DNA from 2 places in the Ruminococcus intestinalis genome. Region 2 is predicted to be linked to the other one. Evidence: a T-box and tRNA genes for the amino acid it is inferred to sense, from the RefSeq annotation. Region 2 holds a T-box; the other holds one or more tRNA genes.
The links. A T-box is a leader RNA that pairs with one kind of tRNA and senses whether it is charged. The one in region 2 lies ahead of pheS (phenylalanine--tRNA ligase subunit alpha), so its partner is inferred to be a tRNA-Phe.
Positions count from the first base shown of each region.

Region 1: it encodes a tRNA-Phe, which carries the amino acid that the T-box ahead of pheS (phenylalanine--tRNA ligase subunit alpha) is inferred to sense. The anticodon was not compared.

Region 1 covers NZ_JACOPS010000002.1:388,929-401,437, forward strand. Annotated here, with positions in the region: gene H8R91_RS06010 (hypothetical protein) at 1-371, shown strand, start outside; gene H8R91_RS06015 (acyltransferase family protein) at 409-1,428, shown strand; gene H8R91_RS06020 (DUF378 domain-containing protein) at 1,496-1,717, shown strand; gene H8R91_RS06025 (acetate/propionate family kinase) at 1,774-2,982, opposite strand; gene H8R91_RS06030 (tRNA(Met) cytidine acetate ligase) at 3,164-4,297, shown strand; tRNA gene H8R91_RS06035 (tRNA-Gly) at 4,842-4,917, opposite strand; tRNA gene H8R91_RS06040 (tRNA-Phe) at 4,923-4,998, opposite strand; tRNA gene H8R91_RS06045 (tRNA-Asp) at 5,006-5,082, opposite strand; tRNA gene H8R91_RS06050 (tRNA-Val) at 5,088-5,163, opposite strand; tRNA gene H8R91_RS06055 (tRNA-Gly) at 5,270-5,345, opposite strand; tRNA gene H8R91_RS06060 (tRNA-Phe) at 5,351-5,426, opposite strand; tRNA gene H8R91_RS06065 (tRNA-Asp) at 5,433-5,509, opposite strand; tRNA gene H8R91_RS06070 (tRNA-Val) at 5,513-5,588, opposite strand; gene hslO (Hsp33 family molecular chaperone HslO) at 5,734-6,654, opposite strand; gene H8R91_RS06080 (class I SAM-dependent DNA methyltransferase) at 6,667-7,425, opposite strand; gene H8R91_RS06085 (YerC/YecD family TrpR-related protein) at 7,422-7,724, opposite strand; gene gap (type I glyceraldehyde-3-phosphate dehydrogenase) at 7,889-8,926, opposite strand; gene rny (ribonuclease Y) at 9,469-11,019, shown strand; gene sigG (RNA polymerase sporulation sigma factor SigG) at 11,618-12,403, shown strand.
Region 2 covers NZ_JACOPS010000001.1:153,223-165,731, reverse strand. Annotated here, with positions in the region: gene H8R91_RS00810 (hypothetical protein) at 1-247, shown strand, start outside; gene H8R91_RS00805 (WYL domain-containing protein) at 576-1,766, shown strand; gene H8R91_RS00800 (hypothetical protein) at 1,978-2,520, shown strand; gene H8R91_RS00795 (hypothetical protein) at 2,527-3,429, shown strand; gene H8R91_RS00790 (metallophosphoesterase) at 3,652-4,398, shown strand; gene H8R91_RS00785 (metallophosphoesterase) at 4,473-5,051, shown strand; gene H8R91_RS00780 (low molecular weight protein-tyrosine-phosphatase) at 5,418-5,888, shown strand; gene H8R91_RS00775 (alpha/beta-type small acid-soluble spore protein) at 5,982-6,179, opposite strand; gene pheT (phenylalanine--tRNA ligase subunit beta) at 6,404-8,770, opposite strand; gene pheS (phenylalanine--tRNA ligase subunit alpha) at 8,785-9,837, opposite strand; T-box leader at 9,879-10,096, opposite strand; gene H8R91_RS00760 (DUF6106 family protein) at 10,202-10,738, shown strand; gene H8R91_RS00755 (NAD(P)H-hydrate dehydratase) at 10,742-11,611, shown strand; gene H8R91_RS00750 (Lrp/AsnC family transcriptional regulator) at 11,678-11,890, shown strand; gene H8R91_RS00745 (hypothetical protein) at 12,004-12,509, shown strand, end outside.

The sequences.
Region 1 (12,509 bases), on a different contig from region 2:
CAAAAGAAATATCCTATTTTGAACAATATTGCAGTGAAGAATGTCACGGCAATGCAAATAAATATTACGAAACTACCGAAAAGTACGGTAAATTGTTCAGCATTATAAATATGATTTGCTTTTTCGGTATTCCTATCGGAATTTTTCTTTTTGCGTTTTTGCGAACTGCGGGAATGATAATTACGGTCGCAAGCTGCGATATTCTCGGCATAATGCTTATTTTACTTCCGTTTCCCACCGAAAATATGATTTCAAAGTACAAGCTGAAAAAAGCAACGAAAATTACCCGTATTATCGGACTTGCCGTAATCGGCCTCGGATTTATGTTTTTAATCTTTATGTTATTGTTCCCGATTATTTTTCCTGATTAACTTTCGTTTGAAAATTTTAATGTAAAGGAGTAAAAATTTGAGTGTAAATCAAAATACAGGAAGAAACTATTGCATTTCCATACTAAGAGTATTAGGTATGCTATTTATAATACTTTGTCATATTGCAAGTTGGCTTGATATAGCTTTTTTAGAACAATTTTTTAATTATGGCGTATATATTTTTTTATTCATTTCTGGATTTCTTTATGCAAATAAAGAAATCAATAGCCCTTCTAAATGGTTTTTGACAAGAGTAAAAAAACTGTTAATTCCATTTTATTTGTTTGTTATTCCTGTTTCCATAGTGTATTTTAAAATAAATGGATTTGATGGCTTGGAAGCAATAAAATATTTATTTTGCTTGCAAGGCATTAATTTTATAACTCCTTTCATACCATTTTCTGAAATTAAACCTTTAGGAAATTTGTGGTTTGTTACAATTATTCTTATTTGCTATTTACTGACAATATTAGTTAAAAAGATTGAAAAAAAGCATAAACTCAATATAGCTGTAATAATTCTGATACTTGTTGCTGCTTGGTTTATTCCAAAAATAATGATGTGTTTTAACATACCATATATTTCACTTGAATATTTTGTTACATATTTTTTAGGATATTATATTTCTAAATTCAAAGTAAAAAATACACTGCCGATATTCATTATTTATGGCTTGTTTTTATTTTTAGCTTCTATTGGCATCAGATTAGTAGGCAAATATTGTTTTGATAATTCTATTAATAATTTTTATTTACTGATCGTTTCCGCTACTCATTTAGGATTAGCTGTATCAACTTATTTCATTTGTAATTATTTGGTTAACAAATTTACAATATTTATAAAAATTGCAAAATCAAATATTTGGATAACTTTTGATAAATTGTCATATCCAATATATATTACTCACTATGCTTTTTTAAATAGTGTAACTTCAGTTGATAATTTTGGATTATCTAAACCGATTTCATTTATACTTTTTATATTAATGACTATTACAAGCGCACTAATTATATTTTATATTGATAAAGCTATACAAAACAAAATTATCAGAACATAAAAACAACTGAATATTTATTTTAAAAGCGTCAATAATATTTTTACAATTATAATTAAGGAGGATTATTATGATTGATAAAATTGCCCTGACGCTTTTAATTATAGGCGGACTTAACTGGGGCTGTGTAGGTATTTTTCAGTTTGACCTTGTCGCCTGGATTTGCGGCGGTCAGACAGGAATTATAAGCCGAATTGTTTACATTCTCGTTGCGCTCGCCGCAATTTGGTGTATTTCACTTTTATTCAGAGATACCGACTCCGATACTGCAGTTAATAATGATTCCGTGTAACGCAAAAGGTGGCTGTCCGCTACGAACAGCCACCTTATTTTTATATGTAGTTTTAATTAAAGAGCCTCTACAATTTCCTTTGTATCTCTTGCAATAACAAGTTCTTCGTTAGTAGCAATAAGCTCAACTCTGATTTTTGAGTTTGGAGTTGAAAGTGTGCCTGTAACGCCGCACTTTGCTTTCTTGTTAAATTCCTTGTCCATCTCTACACCAAGGCAAGAAATGTAATCGCATACGGTTTCACGGAGCTGTGGCTGATTTTCGCCTATACCGGCTGTAAATACAATAGCGTCACAACCGCCGAGTGCAACATAGTAAGAACCGATTGTCTTTGCAATCTGATAATAAAGCATCTCGTGTGCGAGGTGTGCTCTGTGGTTGCCCTGCTGTTCTGCAGCGCAAACATCACGGTCATCGGAAGATACACCCGATACACCCAAAAGACCTGATTCCTTATTAAGAATCTTAAGCATTTCTTCTGCAGAAACATTCTCTTTTTCTGCAATAAATGTAATTACGGATGGGTCAAGAGAACCTGAACGAGTACCCATCATAAAGCCGCCGAGCGGAGTAAGACCCATTGATGTATCAATTACCTTGCCGCCCTTGATAGCTGTGATTGATGAACCGTTGCCGATGTGACAAGTAATGATTTTTGTATCTTCAATATTCTTGCCCATAAGTTCAGCCATTTTCTGTGATACATAACGGTGAGAAGTACCGTGGAAGCCGTAACGGCGGATACCGTACTTTTCATAGTATTTATATGGAATAGCAAACATATAAGCCTTTTCCGGCATTGTCTGATGGAAAGCGGTATCAAATACTACAACCTGAGGAACATCTTTGCCGAATACCTTTGTACAAGCATTGATACCCTGAATGTGAGCGGGGTTGTGGAGAGGAGCAAGAGGAGCAAGCTCTTCAATCTTCTTGATAACATCGTCTGTTACGAGAACCGACTTATTAAAATAGCTGCCGCCCTGCACTACTCTGTGACCGATTGCGCTAACCTCTGACAAATCCTTGATTGCACCATACTGCGGATCAAGAAGTGCGTCCTTAACAGCCTCAAAAGCCTGTGTATGATTAACCATCTCTGTTTTGCGTTCAATTTTTGTGCCGTCAGGAGCTTTAAAACCGATAAATGCACCCTCCTGACCGATTCTTTCACAGTTTCCTTTTGCAAGTACCTTTTCGCTGTCCATATCAATAAGCTGATATTTAAGTGATGAGCTGCCTGCGTTAATAACGAGAACCTTCATTATTATTCATCCTTTCAACTATATTAGTTGTCCTAAAGCGATTTTTGATATATAATATATCTGAGGACAATTAAAAGTCACTCTGTGAGTGTTACATTATAATGATAAAACTTTTTATAATAGTTTTCAAGTGATTTTTTTAATATCTGACAATAATTTTTTGCTTTTTCGAGGTAATGCTATGGCAATCGGCATAATTTGCGAATTTAACCCTTTTCATAACGGACATAAATATTTAATACAAAAGGCAAAAAGCCTTGTAAACGAGCCTGTTGTGGTTGTAATGAGCACAAGCTTTACACAGCGTGGCGAAATCGCAATTACAGACAAATTCACAAGGGCAAAGTCTGCCCTGCTCGGCGGCGCTGACCTTGTAATAGAACTGCCTGTCGCCTATGCCGTATCAAATGCCGAAGTATTTGCAAAAAGCGGAGTTAAAATTCTCTCATCTTTCTCACAACTCACGCATCTTGCATTCGGTTGTGAAAACAGTAATATTGAACTTTTGAAACAGACAGCCGACGCACATAAAAATACTGCCGTACAATCGCTTGTGGCAAAGGAAATGCAAAACGGTTCGTATTATCCGAAAGCAATTGAATCTGCCGTGCGTGCAATATACGGCGATAAAACAGCCAAAATCCTTGCCACACCAAACAATGTGCTTGCCGTTGAATATCTTAAAGCATTGCCGAGCAACATATCACCACTGCCAATCCGTCGTGAGGGAGTTGAACATGACAGCGAAAACACTGAAAACGGTTTTGCCTCCGCATCATATATAAGAGAACAATTAAAGCAAGGCAAAAATATTGCGGAGTTTGCTCCTTTTGAACCGACAGAGCTTGCTCTGCCCGATAATTTGGAAACCGCCTTGCTGTATAAATTGCGCTCCATGTCTGTTCATCAGCTTGCCGATTTACCCGATGTAACCGAAGGACTTGAAAACAGAATTTACACGGCAGTGCACGAATATAATTCTGTTAATGAAATATTGTTTGCCGTAAAATCAAAGCGTTACACACTTGCAAGACTACGCAGAATTTTAATATGCGCACTTTTGAATATAACAAAAGAAATTCAAAACACAGAACCGTGCTATGCAAGAGTGCTCGGCTTTACAAATGACGGTGCAAAAATCCTGAAAAGCTGTACTCTCCCCGTTATAACCTCTGTAAAAAAAGGTTTGTCACTCGGAGGCAATACAGAAAAATTACTTAAAACAGAAATTTTCGCAACAGATGTTTTTTCACTAGCTGTAAATCCGCCTAAAAAGTGCGGAGCAGACTTCACAACGCCGATAATAAAAATATAAAATCAGTTACCACAAAATAAATATCTGCTATAACTTGCAAATATTTTATATTGTGGTAATATATGTATATAGTTAGTTTAGACTAACTATATGTTGAAAAGAGGTAATTCTATGACAAAGAAAAAATCAATTATAATGCTCTTATGCGGTATTTTAGGTTGCATATGTTTCGGATGCGGCGACAGCCTTTTATAAAAGAAATGATTAACTTTTCATTATATATCGAATGGCTTTCTTGTTGCTATCGCACTTTTAAAGGCTAACGCCGTTGTGTTCAAGCCGCCAAACAGCAAGCTGTTTGGCTATCGTTAGATTGCATAAAAGGAAAGTATTTGTGGGCTTTGCCCACACCCACGACCTTTGAAAAGGTCGACCAAACTTTTATAATTGCTTAATAAAGCAATCAGCTAAACAATAATTTATTATTGTTATGCCAACATTCAGAACAGAACCTTTATTTACCCCATAATGCGTAAGCATTACTTTTTTGCATACTTAATTTTCAAAAAGTAAAAGCACCTGTCTGCTGACAAGTGCTTTCTTTTGGAGCGGATGACGGGGCTCGAACCCGCTACCTCCACCTTGGCAAGGTGGCGCTCTACCAGATGAGCTACATCCGCATTTTTGGTGCCTCCGGACGGAATCGAACCATCGACACGGGGATTTTCAGTCCCCTGCTCTACCGACTGAGCTACAGAGGCAAAAAATTGGCGACCCGGAACGGGTTCGAACCGTCGACCTCTAGCGTGACAGGCTAGCGTTCTAACCAACTGAACTACCGGGCCAAATGTGGTGGGAACAATAGGACTCGAACCTATGACCCTCTGCTTGTAAGGCAGATGCTCTCCCAGCTGAGCTATGCTCCCATTTGGTAACTGTTGCCTTTGTTTCGGTCTGTAAAGACTCAAAAATACATATTAAATTATCAATTTGTTGAGAATAAAAAAGCACTTGACTTACAAGTGTTTTTATTGGAGCGGATGACGGGGCTCGAACCCGCTACCTCCACCTTGGCAAGGTGGCGCTCTACCAGATGAGCTACATCCGCATTTTTGGTGCCTCCGGACGGAATCGAACCATCGACACGGGGATTTTCAGTCCCCTGCTCTACCGACTGAGCTACAGAGGCAAAATTTGGCGACCCGGAACGGGTTCGAACCGTCGACCTCTAGCGTGACAGGCTAGCGTTCTAACCAACTGAACTACCGGGCCAAATGGTGGGAACAATAGGACTCGAACCTATGACCCTCTGCTTGTAAGGCAGATGCTCTCCCAGCTGAGCTATGCTCCCATTGCCTTTGTCGCTTCGCTTTCGTTTGTCGTATCTCTTAGCGACAGGTATTATAATACACCATATCTGCTCAAATGTCAACACTTTTTTGAATTTTTTCAAAAAAACTTTACAAAAGCAAAGCAACACGATATTTTACGACAATTTACTCTTTTGACTTTTTGTCTTTGGAAGTGTTATCCTTGGAATTTTTCTCTTTAATAATCTTCTCAAGGTCTTCTTTATTAAAGATATACTTCTTGTTACAGAAATGACAATTAGCCACTACTCTGCCGTTTTCATCAGGCATTGCACGAATTTCATCGTCGCTCATTGTACAGAAAAGTCTTTCGAGTTTTTCTCTTGAACAAGTGCAAACATACTTTACAGGGTACTCGTCAAGCACTTCTACCTCAAAGCCTGCAAGAGCGGTTTTGCATATATCAAGAATACTCATTCCCTTTGCAAGCATAGTTGTAACAGGCTCGAGAGTTTCGAGATTCTTTTCAAGTTTTTCAATTGTATCTTCAAAAGCACCCGGCAAAAGCTGAATAAGCAATCCGCCTGCGAGCATCACTTCGCCGTCCTCTTTATTAATAAGAACGCCAAGCGCACATACTGTGGGAATCTGCTCACTTGTTGCAAAATAATTGGTAATATCCTCGGCAATCTCTCCGCTTACAAGCTCAACCTGACCGATATACGGGTCGCCTGAACCGTAATCACGCATTACATTAAGCACACCGTTTTTACCTACTGCTTTTGAAACATTGATTTTGCCGTTGTTATAGTATTCGGTAGGGCAATTTGCGTTTCCTACATATCCACGAACATTACCCTTACTGTCCGCAACCGCTATTACGGGTCCGAGTTCTCCGTCACCCGATACTCTAAGGTTAATTGATGCGTCTTTCTGCTTGAGCATTGCGCCCATCATAGAAGTCGCACACAAAAGTCTGCCGAGTGCCGCAGTAGCGCTTCTTGAAAGTCCGTGAATTTTCTGTGCCTTAAAAACAATATCGGACGCATCAATAGCCGATGCCATTACTGCACCGTCCGATGTTATACATCTTATAATTTTATCCATATTATTCTCCCGTTAACATTCCTTATTGATTGGATTTTTCATTCTTGCCACAAAAACAAGCCTTTGTTCGTCGGCTTTCGGTTCGTCAAAACTCATATCTCCATATACAGCCTCAAGTTCAAAACCCGCATTTACAAGCATTTCCGTCAGTTTTTCTCTTGAATATCCACGCTCCGAAAAGCTCTCGCTTGTTCTATAATAAATGCCGTTTTCTTCTTCAAAAAAGTCAAGGTCAATATCCGTCACGCAGTTTTCCCGTAAAGTATTCTGCCACACGCAAAATACCTTATCGGTTTCATATACAAATGTATTATTTGCAAGCACCTGTTCGTGTTTATAAACGGTATTGACATCAAATACAAACAAACCGTCTTTATCCATAAAGAAAGCTACACGCTCAAAAGTCTTTGTCACATCTTCTTCTTTTGTAATGTGATTTATGCTGTCCAGCGTACAAATACAGGTATCTATAGTGCCGTAAAGGTTAAGATTCTGCATTTTCTGCTTTAAATATAAAATATTAAGCCCTTTTTCGCTCGACTTTTGCATTGCCTCGCTAAGCATTTCCGCACTTGCGTCAATTCCGTAAACATCTATGCCCTTAAGTGCCAACTCCGTAGTAAGACTGCCCGTACCGCAGGCAAGGTCAAGTGTAATGCCAAATTCGTGATTATGCCTTTTCATAAGCTCACAAATGTAGTCGCTTCGCTCTTTGTAGCCGACATTTTGCATTAATACATCATAATAATCGGCAAAAATATTGTAACTCATTTGTTTTCCTCTTTGGCGATTTTATCGAGTACAAGTGTGTAACCGTAGGTATCGTTATCAAAAAGAGCACGCTTTACACGACTGATTGTTGCGGTTGACGCACCCGTTTCTTTTACAATTTCAGAATAAACCTTTTTTTCTGTAAGCATTTTTGCTACAACAAGTCTTTGTGACATAGCCTTAAGTTCAGGACTTGTGCATAAATCTTCAAAAAAGCGATAACACTCCTCTTCGTTTTCAAGAGAAAGAATTGCTTTAAAAAGAAAATCAGTATCACTGTTTTTTAACTTAGAGTTCATAATTTCCGTTCTCCTTTGCAAAACATTGCAAATATTTTTATACACTAAAATTTTAACATACAAAAGTATAAAAGTAAATATCAACAGAAAAATTTTTATAAAAACAAAAAGCTGCCTCAAAAGAGACAGCTTAAAGTTTATACCTGATAAATTATAGGTTAAGATTAGCCTAATTCAGCAAAGTACTTAATTGTTCTAACCATCTGGCTTGTGTATGAGTTCTCGTTGTCATACCAAGAAACAACCTGTACCTCATAAAGATCGTCAGCAATCTTTGATACCATTGTCTGTGTAGCATCGAAGAGTGAACCGAATCTCATACCGATTACGTCTGAAGAAACGATTGGATCTTCGTTGTAACCGAATGACTCAGAAGCAGCAGCCTTCATAGCAGCGTTAATGCCCTCAACTGTTACATCCTTACCCTTAACAACAGCTGTAAGAATTGTTGTTGAACCTGTTGGAACAGGAACACGCTGTGCAGAACCGATGAGCTTACCGTTGAGCTCAGGAATAACAAGACCGATAGCCTTAGCAGCGCCTGTTGAGTTAGGAACGATGTTAGCAGCACCTGCTCTTGCTCTTCTGAGGTCACCCTTTCTGTGAGGACCGTCGAGGATCATCTGATCACCTGTGTAAGCGTGGATTGTTGACATGATACCGCTCTGGATCTCAGCATACTTGTTAAGTGTGTTAGCCATAGGAGCGAGGCAGTTTGTTGTACATGAAGCAGCAGAAATGATTGTATCATCAGCTGTAAGTGTACCCTCGTTTACGCTGTAAACGATTGTCTTAAGATCGTTGCCTGCAGGAGCAGAAATAACAACCTTCTTAGCGCCGGCATCAATGTGAGCCTGGCTCTTTGCCTTTGATGTGTAGAAACCTGTGCACTCAAGAACTACGTCTACGCCGATCTCGCCCCATGGGAGTTCAGCAGCGTTAGCCTTAGCATAGATTGTAAGAGTCTTGCCGTCAACTGTGATTGTGTTGTTCTCGTCATCAGCCTCTACTGTGTGAAGGTTCTCACCGATTTTACCGCAGTAACCGCCCTGTGCTGTATCATACTTGAGAAGATCTGCGAGCATTGATGGTTTTGTAAGGTCGTTGATAGCAACTACCTCATAGCCCTCTGCACCAAACATCTGTCTGAATGCAAGACGACCGATACGGCCGAAACCGTTAATTGCAACTTTTACTGACATTTTAAATTCCTCCTAATTTATAAGGTAGTTTAATTATATTACATTTTTTGCTGTTATTCAAGTGTTTGATAAAATTTTAACAAATTTCTTATGAATTTTACATAAAAACGAAAATTTTACAAAATTTCTGCATCTTTTACTGCAATTTGACGAACGCTATTGTCAAATTGTCCTGTGAATGTTTCACTTTTTAATTATTTATTTGCAAAATTGCCATTAATATTCTTGACATTTTTATTAAATTAGGATAAAATACTTATAATACCGTTAGTGCGGTTAAATAGGATTAATGCAAATTTACCTATTTTTTATTAATCAGACTCGTTCAGAGCCGTTATTTATAGATATTTTTTATTTAGTTTTTATAACTTATTAATCGTTATAATATACCTTTGTTGCAAACCACAGCATATAAAAAATATTAAAATTAAATTATTTTTATAAAAATGAAAATTGAATATCTTTACTAACGGCACCGACAAGGCTGTTTGATTGAACTTAAACTTATTATCTAATTAAAAATCAAACAAGGAGGTGTCAGAATGTCGTTATTAGCAATAATATTAATTATTGTTGCGTTGCTTCTCGGTGCGGGCATAGGCATTTTTGCAGGTATAAGCTATCGTAAAAATGTTGCCGAAAAGGAAATCGGAAGTGCAGAAGAAGAGGCAAGAAAAATCGTGTCGGAAGCTATGAAAACAGCCGAAGCCAAAAAGAAAGAGGTTGTTTTAGAAGGCAAGGACGAGGTTCACCGTTTCAGAACCGAGAGCGAAAAAGAAATTGCCGACCGCCGCAAAGAAGTTCAACGCCAGGAAAGACGCATTCAGCAAAAGGAAGAAACCCTCGACAAAAAGCTTGACAACATGGAGCTTAAGGACGAAAAGCTTTCTCGTAAGTTAAAAGACGCTGATGCAAAGCTTGAGGAAATCGAAACACTCAAGAAAAGTCAGTTTGAAATGCTTGAGAAAATTTCCGGCTATACAGCCGAGCAGGCAAAGAGTTACCTGCTTTCACAGCTTGAGGACGAGCTTGCTCATGAGAAATCCGTTAAGATTATGGAATATACGGAGCAGCTTAAGGATGAGGCGGACGAAAAAGCAAGAAACATTATTTCTCTTGCAATTCAGCGACTTGCCGCAGAGCAGGTTGCAGAGGCTACAATTTCCGTAGTTCCTCTTCCGAATGACGAAATGAAGGGCAGAATTATCGGTCGTGAGGGCAGAAACATCAGAGCCATTGAAACACTCACAGGTGTTGATCTTATCATTGACGATACACCGGAAGCAATCACTCTTTCAAGCTTTGAGCCTGTAAGAAGAGAAGTTGCAAGGATTGCTCTTGAAAAACTTATTTCAGACGGCAGAATTCATCCGGCAAGAATCGAAGAAATGATTGAAAAAGCAAGACGAGAAGTTGACGCTACAATCAAGCACGACGGCGAAAGAGCAGTGCTTGAGGCAGGCGTACACAACATTCATCCGGAGCTTGTCAGGTTACTCGGCAGACTTCGTTATCGTACCAGCTACGGTCAGAATGTACTTAATCATTCACTTGAAGTTTCATATCTTGCAGGTATGATGGCAAGCGAGCTTGGTATGGATCCGACAATTGCAAAGCGTGCGGGTCTTTTACACGATATCGGTAAGTCAATTGACCACGAGGTCGAAGGAACTCATGTTCAGATCGGTGTAGATTTGGCAAGAAAATACAAAGAACACGATGCGGTTATTCACGCTATTCAGGCTCACCACGGTGATGTTGAGGCAAAGACGGTTGTAGCTTGTCTTGTACAGGCTGCCGACGCACTCTCTGCCGCAAGACCGGGTGCAAGAAGAGAAAATGTAGAAAACTACATCAAGCGTCTTGAAAAGCTTGAAGAAGTTGCATCTTCATTTGAGGGTGTTGAAAGCTCATATGCTATTCAGGCAGGCCGTGAGGTTCGTATTATGGTTAAACCCGAAGTCATAAATGACGAGCGTATGCTTCCGCTTGCAAGAGAAATCTGCAAGAAGATTGAAGAAGAGCTTGAATATCCGGGACAGATTAAGGTTAATATCATAAGAGAGAGCCGAGCTGTCAATTACGCAAAATAATTAAATCAAGAGATACCTTTCGTGGGTATCTCTTTTTTGTTGCGTTGAGTTAAAACGAGTTAAATTATGGTTTAGCGGAGTGTCGGTCGGGCATTGAAAATTATCTAATGCTAAATTATCCTCCCAAAAACAAAAAAGTTTACTCAATTTTTTCAAAAATTGCGGGTTTGGGCAGCGCTCATAAAATCTTCCGATATAACAATTTATCAGGCGCAAACAGCCACGCTGTTTGCGTGCTGAAACTAAGTTTGTTAAAACAGGCGATAGCCTTTTATAAAAGAAATCATTAACTTTTTTCATTATATGGTGAATGTCTTTTCTTTTTGCTTTCGCATTTAAAGGCATTCGACGTTGTGTTCAAGCCGCCAAACAGCGAGCTGTTCGGCTATCGTTAGCTTGCATAAACGGAAAGTATTTGTGGACTTTGCCCACACCCACGACCTTTGAAAAGGTCGACCAAACTTTTATAATTGCTTGGCTAAACTGTGCACTAAACCATAATTTATAAACCGCACCGCACAACCTTTTTTATTATAACTGTATTAATCTCCCCTATTATGGCAATACTTATTGTAAGAAATTGCTTGGGGGTAATTTTTTGCAGTATGGTAAAGTTGAAATTTGCGGAGTAAACACATCTAAGCTTAAAGTCCTAAGTGAAAAAGAAAAGAAAGCACTGCTCAACACAATAAAGAACGGCAGTGAACAAGAGCGTAAAAAAGCAAGAGACGCAATGATAAACGGCAACCTGCGCCTTGTACTTTCGGTAATTCAGCGCTTTACAAACCGTGGTGAAAATCCCGATGATTTATTTCAAGTCGGTGTAATCGGACTTATCAAGGCGATAGATAATTTTGACCCGTCACTCGATGTGCGTTTCAGCACCTACGGAGTACCTATGATTATCGGCGAGGTACGAAGATACCTGCGAGATAATAACGCTATCAGAGTATCACGCTCAATGCGTGACACCGCCTATAAGGCTATGCAAATCAAAGAACAGCTCACTAATAAAGAAAACCGAGAGCCGACAGTTGAAGAAATCGCCAAAATAATGGGAGTGCCAAAACACGATGTTGTGCTTGCGCTCGAGGCAATAATTGAACCCGTTTCATTGTACGAGCCTGTTTTTTCGGACGGCAATGACACCATTTATGTTATGGACCAAATTGGTGACAAAAACGACGACACAACCTGGCTTGAAGAAATTGCGGTAAAAGAAGCAATTGCAAACCTTTCCGACCGTGAAAAAAGAATATTGACAATGCGGTTTTTCCGAGGCAAAACTCAAATGGAGGTTGCAAGCGAAATAGGCATTTCGCAGGCACAAGTCAGCAGAATAGAAAAAGGCGCACTTGACAGAATAAAGAAAAATATTTTTTAAGCCGTTCAACAAAGATACTCCGCCATCGTTGTAAAGTGGCGGAGTATTACTTAATTATTCTCTTTTTAACACGCAAATCACAAAAAAGTGACCTGAATTTTAATTA
Region 2 (12,509 bases):
CAAAAAAGGTTGGTCGTTAGATGCCAGTGTCGGATATGTCAAAGAAAACAATCTGTTTTCTTCTGATGAAATGGTATGCACTAAAACTCTTTACAACTATGTGGATTTAGGTATACTGCCAATCAAAAACATAGAGTTGCCTGAAAAGCTTAAGCGAAACACCAAATCCTCAGCACTCGAAAAAGCAGAAAAATACTGGGCAAAAGTATTGAAGAACGCCCCGAAACAAAGGAAAGAGCATGAGTGATTATAAGACGGAAGACATACTATTCTTTTCAGATGTAATCAATGGACTGCCAAGAAAAATTCTTAACTATCACACGCCTGAGGAGCTGTTTGAAATTCAGTTAGATAGAATATACGCTACTTAAATATTTGATACAACATTCCTTACTGCGGTGACTTACAAATATCTACTTTAATGAACATGATATTCTTAAAAAATTGTTTCAACTTGCTATTGCAATTTGCGTCTAAAATCAATTTGAAAATTTTAGTAAATAGGTATATTATAATATAAATAAAGCGAAAATTATCTAATAGAACAGTTCAACAGGCAGAAAGGATACAAAGAAATGAAGTTGACAGAACAAGAATGCATAGATTTTATAAAATCCACAAATGGAACTAAATTTGAGCCCTCCGAAATAAATGAAATCTATGCCATAATGGAAAAAAAATTCATTTCAGAAGGAAGCCCACTACCTACTAAAGGTACATTAGTAAGAAATCTACGCAGACTGATTGGCGAGAATACAGAAGAAATAGATAAGTACATAGATAAGGATATAGTAAAAGAGGACAAGAATTATGAATATGGTTACAAAATTATAAGCGATAGTAAGATAGGATTCAAGAGAACAAAGCGAGGAAAGAAAATCATTGGATACTGGTATGAAAAAGAGTTGGGAGAAATAGCTGAAACTGTAGATATTCCAACTTTTGCAAAGTATTTAGCAGATTCTGTTACATATTCAAAAATATTGGGTCCGGCAATCAAACGGGAATATTATGTTGCACTGAGCAAAACTTTTGGACAAGGTGCTGTGAATGAGGCAAGAGATTTTGAAGAAGAACTTTTCGAACTAAATAATTCAGATATTGATGGAAAAATTGACGAAATTGATGTTATGGAAAATGTATCGAAAATACAACAAGCTATTAATAAGCATAAGAAAATTAAATTCAAATTAGCATTCTATGATTATATTAATAAGAAAGTAAAACTTAATATTGGTAATCAAGAAAGATGTGTATCTCCATTTCGGATTATGATGAATAATGGTAGATATTATTTGATGGCATTTATAGGAAAAAATGTAAAGAAATTTTATTATTTCCGAATTGATTTAATGTCAGAAATTACAGTTATGGATAACGAAGGCAGTGTAAAACCTGTTGTAGAGGAAAGTAATAACCCCCTAAAATTTATTTATTCAAATCCGTATTTTTATTCTGGTAAAAAAGAAACTATCGTGTTAGGATTTAAAGCAGATCAACTTACACAGATTTTTGACTGGTTCGGAGCGACAAAAGATGATGATTTAAATCAAAACGGTTTATATGAAATTCAAGGCGAATACAAGTCAGAAAATGTAAAAATGCTGAAAATAAAATTTCCCAATATAAATGTGAATGCATTTTCATTTTGGGTAATGCAATACATCGAATGTATAGAAATTTTAGAAGGGGCTCAGTTAAAAAAGATAGTAATAGAAAGAATAGAAACAGCATTGAAAAAACTCAAAAAAGATAAATCAGAATAATGATATAAGGCTGTTGTGGTATAGATAAAAGGAATCTATTTTGCACAACAGCTTTTTTATTGCAGTGGTCTGTTTAGAAAAACAACTTGGACTTTAAAGGAAAAAGAAGTATTTGTAACTTTTTTAGTTAACGAGTATCGCTTCTATAATTTAAATCAAAAAATGATTTAAAATTATTATAATTAAGTATAAAAAGGTAGAGGTGGTACCAATGTTAAAAAAAGAAATTAAAAAAGTAATCCTGCAATATTTAAAAGAAAAGAATATTCCATTCAGATATCTGAATGAAGAAAACAGACCTATAAAAATAGAATCGTTAGACACATTGTATCTATTCACAGAAATTCCAGAAATATTTAGTGGATGTGTTGAAACTTGTGTTCGCTTTAAAGATGAATATTTGTACTGCCAGTCTTACTATGGCCAGCCAGTTGTACATAATAAAGAGGAAGCAATACGAGCAGCGAGGATTATTAATTACCTTAATATGCATCTATCGTACGATTGCAATTCCCTTTATGAGCATACATTCATCATGGATGAAACAGATGGTGATGTTTTTAATGGCTGTATGATGCGTTATGAGATTTTCTCTCAGCATTTTCAGGAATCTATGAACCACATTCTTAATTATAGTGTGCAGCAAATTCTTGATGTATATAAACCCATTTTTTATTATGTCCACAGAGCCTGGGATTACCATCGAGCAACTAAGGTTGCCATAGATCAAGAACTAATGGGAAAGAAAGGATAAGAAATAATGAAAAGAGAACAGTATGAACAAACGAAAGATTACACAAACGCATTGGAGCTTTTAAGCAATTTTGTGGAGGAAATTTTAGCTGGAGATGTCGAAGGTCTGAGGACGTATTGTCTTGATGAACTCTCAAAGTTTATTGGAGATATTGATCCTGATATGACACTAATAATGAAGGCAATCTATATCATTTTGTGGGGTGATATTTATGACTTGAGCTTTGAAAATATGGGACCTTGGAACATGGAAGGAACTTATGCTTTTCGCGGGGATACAATGAATTCGTTCGGCTCCTTGATAGGTAAAAAAAGCATAGAAAATGATTTCGCATACCGAGCAAAACTGTTTGGCGCAGACAAAGATCTTGAACTGTGGTCAAAAATAAAGGAATTTGAGAAAACTTACCATTGGGTAGGAAATTTCATTATAATCCCTAACCGAAGTACAATAAAATACGGAATAAACGGTGCAAGAGCATGTTACTATAACAGCAACGATTGCGAGGGAATGAGAGATTACTTTGATTGGTTCTTGTTAGCCATCAAGAAATATCAAGATAAAATAAAAGCTGATGATAATCATTTTACAAAATTTGAGATGCAATTAAACCGTAATCAAGAATATGACCCAGCTTTTTTAGAGATCAATAAATGGGAAAAACGATTTTTCTTGGAGGATTATTTTGAAAATGGACAGCCCAAATTGCTTTTTTGTACGCCTTTAAAAAGGAGATTGTTAATAACAGCAGAGAGTCAAGATCGTAAAGGCGAAAGCTATTATCAAGATCAGGAATATTTAAACATTCTGAGGGATTATCTGCTAAAAGCCACAAATGTGATTAAATATCGCTCGAATAAGATTGTTGATTTTCTAAAAAAAGAATTACAGAAAAACAAGGCAATATAATTTAAAATGCTGACAATATTAGTCCATAGGCATATGTTTATAATTTTTGAAACAAAAATATCACTATGTTGATTTATATGCAAAGAAGATTAGAAATTTTATAATAGAATGTGTAAATAGATTGCTAAAAACAAACTGAGCAACTACAGTTGAAAGAAATTGAGATGTATGAGTATGAATTTTAAACTATGCGAGTGAAATTAATATTTTGGAGGTAATTTTATGGCTACATATGTTATTTCAGACATTCACGGGCAATATAATATGTTCTTGGACTTGCTTGATAAGATCAAATTAAAGGATACTGATACGCTTTATATTTTAGGGGATATACTTGACAGAGGACCTCATCCCATTAAGGCACTTATGAAAATCATGGAAATGCCAAATACTATATGCCTGGCAGGTAACCATGAATATATGGCTTTACAGTGCTTGCCTTTTCTTATGAAAGAAATTACTGAGATGTCAATAGATCAGTTAAATGAAAAAATGCTAAACAATTTGGTGATATGGCAATGCAACGGAAGCAAGACAACACTCGATGAATTTCGTGCTCTGGATCTTGATATGAAATATGAGGTTATAGATTTCTTAAACGATTTGCAATTATATAAAAAATTGACCGTAAACGGTAAAAATTATCTGTTGGTTCACGGTGGTCTTGGCAATTTTAGTCTGGAAAAAACTTTAGAAGATTATGAAATAGAGGAACTTGTTTGGAGCAGAGCAAAATATGATGTTCAGTATTATGACGATGTGAATCTTGTAACAGGACACACTCCAACGCAGAAAATTAAAGGGAATCCAAGACCTGGATATGTTTACAGAAAAAATAATCATATTGCGATTGATTGTGGATGCAACTTAAAAAACGGTCGATTAGCAGCTGTTTGTTTGGACACCGAAGAAGAATTCTATGTTGAAGGCGAAAATAATAATGGTATATGTGTTTCAGCAAATTCATAACCGTATAGCTTTTAAATAAAAACATAGTGATTTTAAATGACACCCTAGAAAAATAAAGGAACTTAGAAACGAAAATGAATTATTATATTAGCGATTTACACTTATTTCAAGAAACTTCAATTAGATTTGATGAACGACCGTTTAAAAATCTGGAAGAGATGCATGAAATAATCAAAAAAAAATGGAATTGCAAGGTAAATAATGGAGACAAAGTATTCATTCTTGGAGATATAAGTTGTCGAGGGAAAAATGAAAATCTTATTTCGTACATATCCACATTAAAAGGGCAGAAAATACTTATTAAAGGAAACCATGATGATGTATCAGATTATAGATATCATCAGCTATTTGCAGACATGTGTGATTATAAGGAAATCCATGATTCTGTGAAAGATAAAAACTACAATCTTGTATTATGCCATTACCCTATTTTCAGTTGGAAAAAGATGGGGAAAGGATCTATTCTTCTATACGGACATACGCACAATAGTGCTGAGGATAAATATTATCAGAAGTGTCTGTATGAAATGATTTATAATGATTGCAGACATGTTTATAAAACAGAGGTTAAGGCTATTAATGTTGGATGCATGAAACCGTGGATGAAGTATGAACCGCGTTCATTAGAGGAGATATTGCAATGGAGAAAATAAAAAACAATATTATTCAATAAAAAAAGTCTAAAATTCAAGTTCCAAAGTTGTGACTAAAAGGTTTTTATGCTATAATAAAATCATCTTTTAAACCCATTAACGATAGCTTGAATTGGTGAATTATAACAAGCAAAAATCCATTTTGCACCCCCTTGCTTAAAAGCTATCGTTATACGGTTGATTTTGAAAGTAGTCTGCACCCCCTTAACTGACTACTGTTTGACTACTTTTGAAAAATTCAATATGCCACATTTTGCCTTGATTTGCGTGTTTTGAGAAAATTTTAAAAGTGATACTCATTCCTGTTATACTCAATTCACCCTTGCAAATCACGGCATATTAAGGCAAATCGGGAGGAATTTTGTTATGATAAGGATAATGTTTGTGTGCCATGGGAATATTTGCCGATCACCTATGGCGGAATTTGTAATGAAAAAAATTGTTGCGGATAACAAGCTTGCCGATAAATTTTTAATTAATTCATCTGCGACAAGTACGGAGGAAATCGGCAACGGTATTCATCGTGGAACAAAGGCAAAATTAACAGAAATGAACATTCCGTTCACCTCACACCATGCTGTGCAGATTACCAAAGACGATTACAAAAATTATGATTACATAATTGCTATGGATTCTATGAATTTGCGCAATTTACAGCGGATAGTCGGTTTTGACAATGAAAAGAAAATTCACCGCCTGCTTGAGTTTACCAATTATTCACGAGATGTGGCAGATCCATGGTACACAGGCAATTTTGATGTTACTTACACCGACATTGACAATGGTTGCAGAGCACTTTTGGAGTACATAAAAGAGCATAATTTGAAAATCAACTGATATTTTAAGAATAATATTGCATAATAAACATCGGAGCATACAGCTGTTGCCATATGCCCCGATATATTTTTATGATTTATTTATTAAATCAAATTATTTCATACTGTTTTCGTATGATTCAATCATCTTTTTAACCATCTGTCCGCCTACCGAACCGGCTTCTCTTGAGGTTAAATCGCCGTTATAACCCTGCTTGAGGTTTACGCCTACTTCGTTAGCACATTCCATCTTAAAGCGTTCCATTGCTTCCTTTGCCTGTGGTACATTAAGCTGATTGTTATTGCTTGACATATTGGTTTTCTCCTTTGTTAATTATTTTTTAGTTAATTTTATATTTTAAGCGTCAGGTTCAACCTCTTGATTTCCTTCCGCAATAGTATTGTTTGCGGTAGTTTTCTTTTTATAATATGTAAATTTTTCATATATTTTATTTTAAAATTATTTCTTTTACTGTCAATATAACAACACAGCAAAACCGACCGTAAAATTTAATTACGGTCGGTTGTTTTAATTTATTATCTTAAATTTGCACCGATTTTTGCAAGTTCTGCAATGATTTCGTCCATTACAGTCTGAACCTCTGCTGATGAGAGAGTTCTCTCGGCTGATGAAAATTCAAATCTGATTGTGATACTGTGTACTGTGTCTGTATCGTAGGTATCAACAATTTTTGTACCCTTTAAGATACCCTCGCCCTTTCCGATCCAGCACTTGCTTAGATCCTCAAAGAAAAGTTTTTCAGGAACAACCACACTAATATCGTAATCAATCGGCGGGAATTTTGACGGCTCATCGTAAACTATCGGAGCGGTCTGTGCATCGGTAAATGCATTCATATCAACCTCAGCAAATACCACGCTTGCTTTCTTGTCAAGCTTTTTGCCCACAGTCGGGTGAACAATACCGATTGTACCGATTTCCTCATTGTCAATCATAATTGTGTAGAGGTTCACAGGGTGTTCATAGCTGTGTGTCGGCTCTGCTTTCTTAAAGCCAAGCGATTTGTGCTTAATGTCCTCTGAAAGTACAACAAGCATATCTCTAAGCTCAAAGTAAAGTGTTTTAATATCCTTAACTTTGCTGAAAAGTGTGATTGCAAGTTTTTTCTGCTCAATGCAAAGGTTGTTTTCGTCAAGGCCTTTTACAACTCTGCCAATTTCAAAAATACCGAAATCATTTGAATACGAAGTATTTGACTTAACCTGACAAAGCTGTGTAGGAATAATTGAATTTCTGATTGTTTCAATGTTAGGGTTAGTAGCGTTTGCAAGCTTAACATTGTTTTCAACTTCAATGCCAAGTGCTTTAAGCTCGTCGTTATATGCCCATACATATGAATGGACTTCATGAAGATTATATCTCTGAACAAGAATATCCTTGATTTTATCTTCATTACTCTTTAACTCGCCTGTTCTTACAGGATAAAGAGGTGAACGGGTTGTATGGACGGCAAAGTTATCATAACCGTAAATTCTTGTGATTTCCTCAATGATGTCAGCCTTGATTGTAACATCCTTTGTAGCTCTCCATGACGGAACGGTTACTGTGAAATCATCACCTGCAAGCTGCACACCGAATCCGAGGCTTTCAAGAGTTTTTACGATTCTTTCGTTGCTGATTTCAATACCTGTATAGCGGTCAACAAATGCCTTGTCAAATTCAAGAGTAATCTTTTCATAGTGGAAAGCATACTCGTCTGTAAGGCTTGAAACCACCTTAATATCGCTGTCATATGTCTTTAAAAGTTTAACAAATCTTGCGATTGCAACAGTTGTCATTTCAGGGTCAAGACACTTTTCGTAGCGAATAGATGCGTCTGTTCTGTGAGCAAGTCTTACTGTTGACTTACGAACCGATACTGCATTAAATGTAGCAGACTCAAGAGTAAGAGTTGTTGTATCGTCAACAATTTCCGAATCAAGACCTCCCATAATACCTGCGATTGCAACAGGAGTATTATCGTTACAAATCATAAGTGTATTTTCGTCAATGTTTCTGTCCACACCGTCAAGTGTACGGAATACAAAAGGCTTGTCAAAACGCTTAATACGAATTTTCTCTACTTTTCTTGAGTCAAAAGCGTGCATTGGCTGACCCATTTCGAGCATAAGATAGTTTGTAAGGTCAGCGAGGAAATTAATACCACGAAGGCCGCAGTAATAAAGTCTGATTCTCATATTTACAGGGCTTACATTTCTCTTGATGTTCTCAACCTGCAAACAGCTGTAACGCTGACAAAGCGGATCTTCAATCTTCATATCAACCTTTGCAAGCTCATTGTACGGAGTAAGATCTTCAACCTCAAGCGGCTTTAATGCTCTGCCCGAAAGTGCGGCAAACTCTCTTGCAATACCGTAATGTCCCCAAAGGTCAGGACGGTTTGTAAGTGACTTATTGTCAACTTCAAAAACTATATCGTCAATCTGGTAAACTTCTTTAATATCTGTACCGTTTGCAACATCATCTGTGATGTCCATAATACCCGAATTATCGTCACTGATTCCGATTTCCGCTTCACTGCAGCACATACCGTATGAAGTATAACCTGCGAGCGGACGAGGTGCGATGGTAATTTCACCGAGTTTAGCGCCAACCTTTGCAAAAGCGGTTTTCATACCTACTCTTACATTCGGTGCACCGCAAACTACATCAACAAGTTCGCTTTCACCTGCGTCAACCTTGAGTAAGTGCAGTTTCTTAGAATCAGGGTGATTTTCAATTGATTTAATTTCAGCTACAACAACACCGCTTAATTCTGAACCCTTGAAGAAAATTTCGTTTTCCACCTCGGCTGTAGAGAGAGAAAACTGATGTATAAGCTCAACCTTGTCAAGTCCCGATAAATCAACAAAGTCTGAAATCCAGTTCATTGATAAAAACATTACTATTCTCCCCCTTACTTATCATCTGTAAACTGTGACAATGCCTTTAAGCTGCCACTGTTCAAATCTCTGATGTCTTTAATGCCGTACTTCATCATTGCAAGTCTTGTAAGACCAAGACCAAATGCAAAGCCTGTGTATTCGTCCGGGTCAATACCGCCCTCACGAAGTACATTCGGATGAATCATACCGCATGGGCAAAGCTCAAGCCAACCGCTGTGCTTACATGAAGGACAACCCTCGCCGCCGCAGATAAGACAACTGATATCAAGCTCAAATCCCGGTTCAACGAATGGGAAAAATCCGGGTCTTAATCGTACATTAATATCTTTTTGGAAAACTTCCGAAAGCATAGTTTTCATAAAGAAGATAAGGTTTGAAATTGAAATATTTTTGTCAACCATTACACCCTCCATCTGGAAGAATGTGTTTTCGTGACAAGCGTCGGTTGCCTCATTTCTGAAACATCTGCCCGGGAAAATTGCCTTAATCGGCACACCGTTTTCAATAAGGTTTTTACCGTATTTTTTAAGAATGGCGTTCTGTGCGGCAGAAGTCTGTGACTTCAAAAGCTGACCGTTATCAAGATAATAAGTATCCTGCATATCTCTTGCAGGGTGATGCTTAGGAATGTTAAGTGACTCAAAACATTCGTAATCGGTTACAATTTCAGAATAATCTTCTACAGTAAAGCCCATTGATTTAAAAATAGCCTCACACTGTCTTTGTACAAGTGTGATTGGATGATATGAGCCTTTTACAATATTTGACGGAGCGGTAATATCAAAAGGACGCATAGAGGCAATTTCTCTTTCTACCTCTTTCTTCTTAAGTTCTTCGATTTTCTGCTCAATCTTTTCGCTCGCCATAGCCTTAAGCTGGTTTACTTCAGAGCCAAAAGCCTTTTTCTCATCCGGAGAAAGATCTTTCATACCCTTTAAAAGTGCAGTAATACTGCCCTTTTTACCAAGATAAGCAACTCTGATCTTGTCAAGCTCGACAAGATCGGAAATTTCTGAAACCTTGGCGTTGATTTCGCCCATAAGGCTTATGATTTTCTCGTTCATACATACCTCCGTAAAAATAAAAATCCCTGCGTAATCACTTACGCAGGGACGAATAATATCCGTGGTACCACCCTGATTTTTGCTTAAAGAAGCAAACACTTCCCGACCTGTAACGGAGTCAGCCGTTGAAACCTACTGTTATTTCAGCCTCACCACTCGGAAGTGAACTTCACGCAATTTCCGCCGCACAATGCTTTCAGCCTTGACATTGCTCTCTTTTCGGCATAAAAAACGCTACTCTCTTCGTCAGCGTGTTATCATTAGTATAATATCATTTTCTTTTTGATTTTGCAATAGTTTTATTGAAAAAAAACGCTTATTATGTTATTATACTATTAATCTACTTAAAAAAGGAGTAAAAAAATTGGAAATATTTAACGAACAGCTTGTAAAAAGAGTTAAAAAGCCAAAACAGCTTATCATTAAAATTTTATCGGTAGCATTGCTTATAACAATTCCCGCCCTTTGCATTGCGCTTGCATATCCGCTCCAACTTGCTTACCTTATCTATGTGGCGTTTTTTATTTTCCTTATAGGAATATACATAGTTTGGTATGTTTTCAGTATTCAGCGTGTAGAATATGAATATTCGGTTTCAGGCGGAATTATTGAGGTTTCAAAGATTATTGCTCTAAGAAAAAGAAAAACAATGTGCAAACTGCAGATAAGCGACATTGAAATTCTTGACAAAGATGAAAAAGTAATTGATACAATGCGATTTGCTAAGCGCATTGAGGCTTGTGCCGATATTAATGACGAAAACAACTATTATGCTGTTTTTAATTCTGCGGCATACGGCAAAACTTTGCTTGTATTTGCGCCTAACGAGAAAATTCTCAATGCAATGAAAGGTCATCTTAAGAAAGACATTGTACTCAAGATTTTTTACAAAAGAGGCTAAATTATGAAAGAAACAGATAGATTGCTTTTTAATAAGGCTGTTTTTAACCGTCCCGATGACTCCAATAAAGGTACTCTCGGCAGTTTACTGTGCATTTGCGGCAGTTACGGAATGGCAGGCGCTGCAATTATGGCAGGTAAGGCAGCCTTAAGATGCGGAATCGGTTTATTAAAAATTGCCGTACCGAAAAGCATTTATCCTGTCTGTGCAACAAATATTCTTGAAAGCGTATATTATCCGCTTGAAGAAACTTCAAACGGTGTAATTTCAAGTAAAAACACCGATTTTTTGCTTGAAATGTGCGAAAAATCTTCTGCCGTATTAATCGGCTGCGGACTTTCGGTTTGTGATGACACAAAAAATTTAGTACAATCTGTAATTACAAATTGCGAAAAGCCGCTTGTGATTGATGCCGACGCATTGAACTGCATTTGCAATAAACCGGAAATTCTTAAAAATTTAAAAGCGCCTGCCATTATTACACCTCATCCCGGCGAAATGGCAAGACTTTTACATTCAACTCCAAAGACGGTTAATTCAAACAGAGAAAATACTGCGATTGATTTTGCAAAAAAATTCGGTGTAGTAACTGTTTTAAAAGGTGCGGGAACAATAATAGCATCACCTGACGGTGAAGTTTATATTAATCACACAGGCAATTCGGGAATGGCAACCGGAGGCAGCGGTGATGTCTTGTCAGGAATAATCGGCTCACTGCTTGCTCAAGGTGCATCCCCTATCAATGCAGCAGCGGCAGGAGTATTTCTTCACGGCACAATCGGCGACCTTGCCGCAGAAAAACTCGGTAAAATATCAATGCTGCCAACCGATATGATAGATATGATTCCAACAGCTTATTTGAAACTAATGTAAATTCAAAGTGCCACATATGAAATTTCAAAGTGCCAAAATGACACTTTTGAAAAAGAAAATGGCACTTTGGAATTATCTCTTGAAGATTTAGTAATCATAAAAGCGTTAAAAGAAAATCCGCAAATCACTCAAAAGGATTTAGCCGTTAAGGTAGGAAAATCAGAACGCTCTATAAAAAGGAAAACCGTACTTTTACAGGAAAAAGGCTTTATAAAGCGTGAAAGCGGAAAAAGAAACGGTAAATGGATTGTTTTAATTGACAATTCAAAAACAAATTGAAGATTGGCAGCATAGATAATTAAAGTTATTTATGTTGCCATTTATTTTTTGTATAAATAATTTTTGCCTTGCTTTTTACATATAATTAAGCAAAGACAGGAGTGTGGCGTAATATGAAAAAACTAAGGCTTTTTGTATTATTCTTCTTAATGGCAATAATTTTTTCTGCTTGCCAAAGTAATGAAGTTAAAAAAAGTATAATTACAAATTTTAATGCCGATTTTACGGCAAGCAAAGGAGATTTTTCGGCAGGAGGAAGTATAACGGCAAATGACGGTCAAACCGAACTTGTTTTTAACAAACCGCAAACTGTTGACGGGTTAAAAATCGGCAACGACGGAGGTGAAATATCCATTGAAATAGATGACTTAACAAGTACTGCAGACGAGGCATATTTGCCAAATGACAATCTTTTGCAACTTATACATTGTGTTGCAACAGAGATTTGTGACGGGAGAGAAATTCTTTATCAAAAAAATAATGAATCCGATACATATATACTGGAAACTTCAAAGGGCAAATGCACATATTCCGTAGATAAAAACGGATATATATTATCTGCGCAAATAAATTCTAAAAATTTTCGTATTGATTTCAGCAATCAATACGAGCTTGGTTA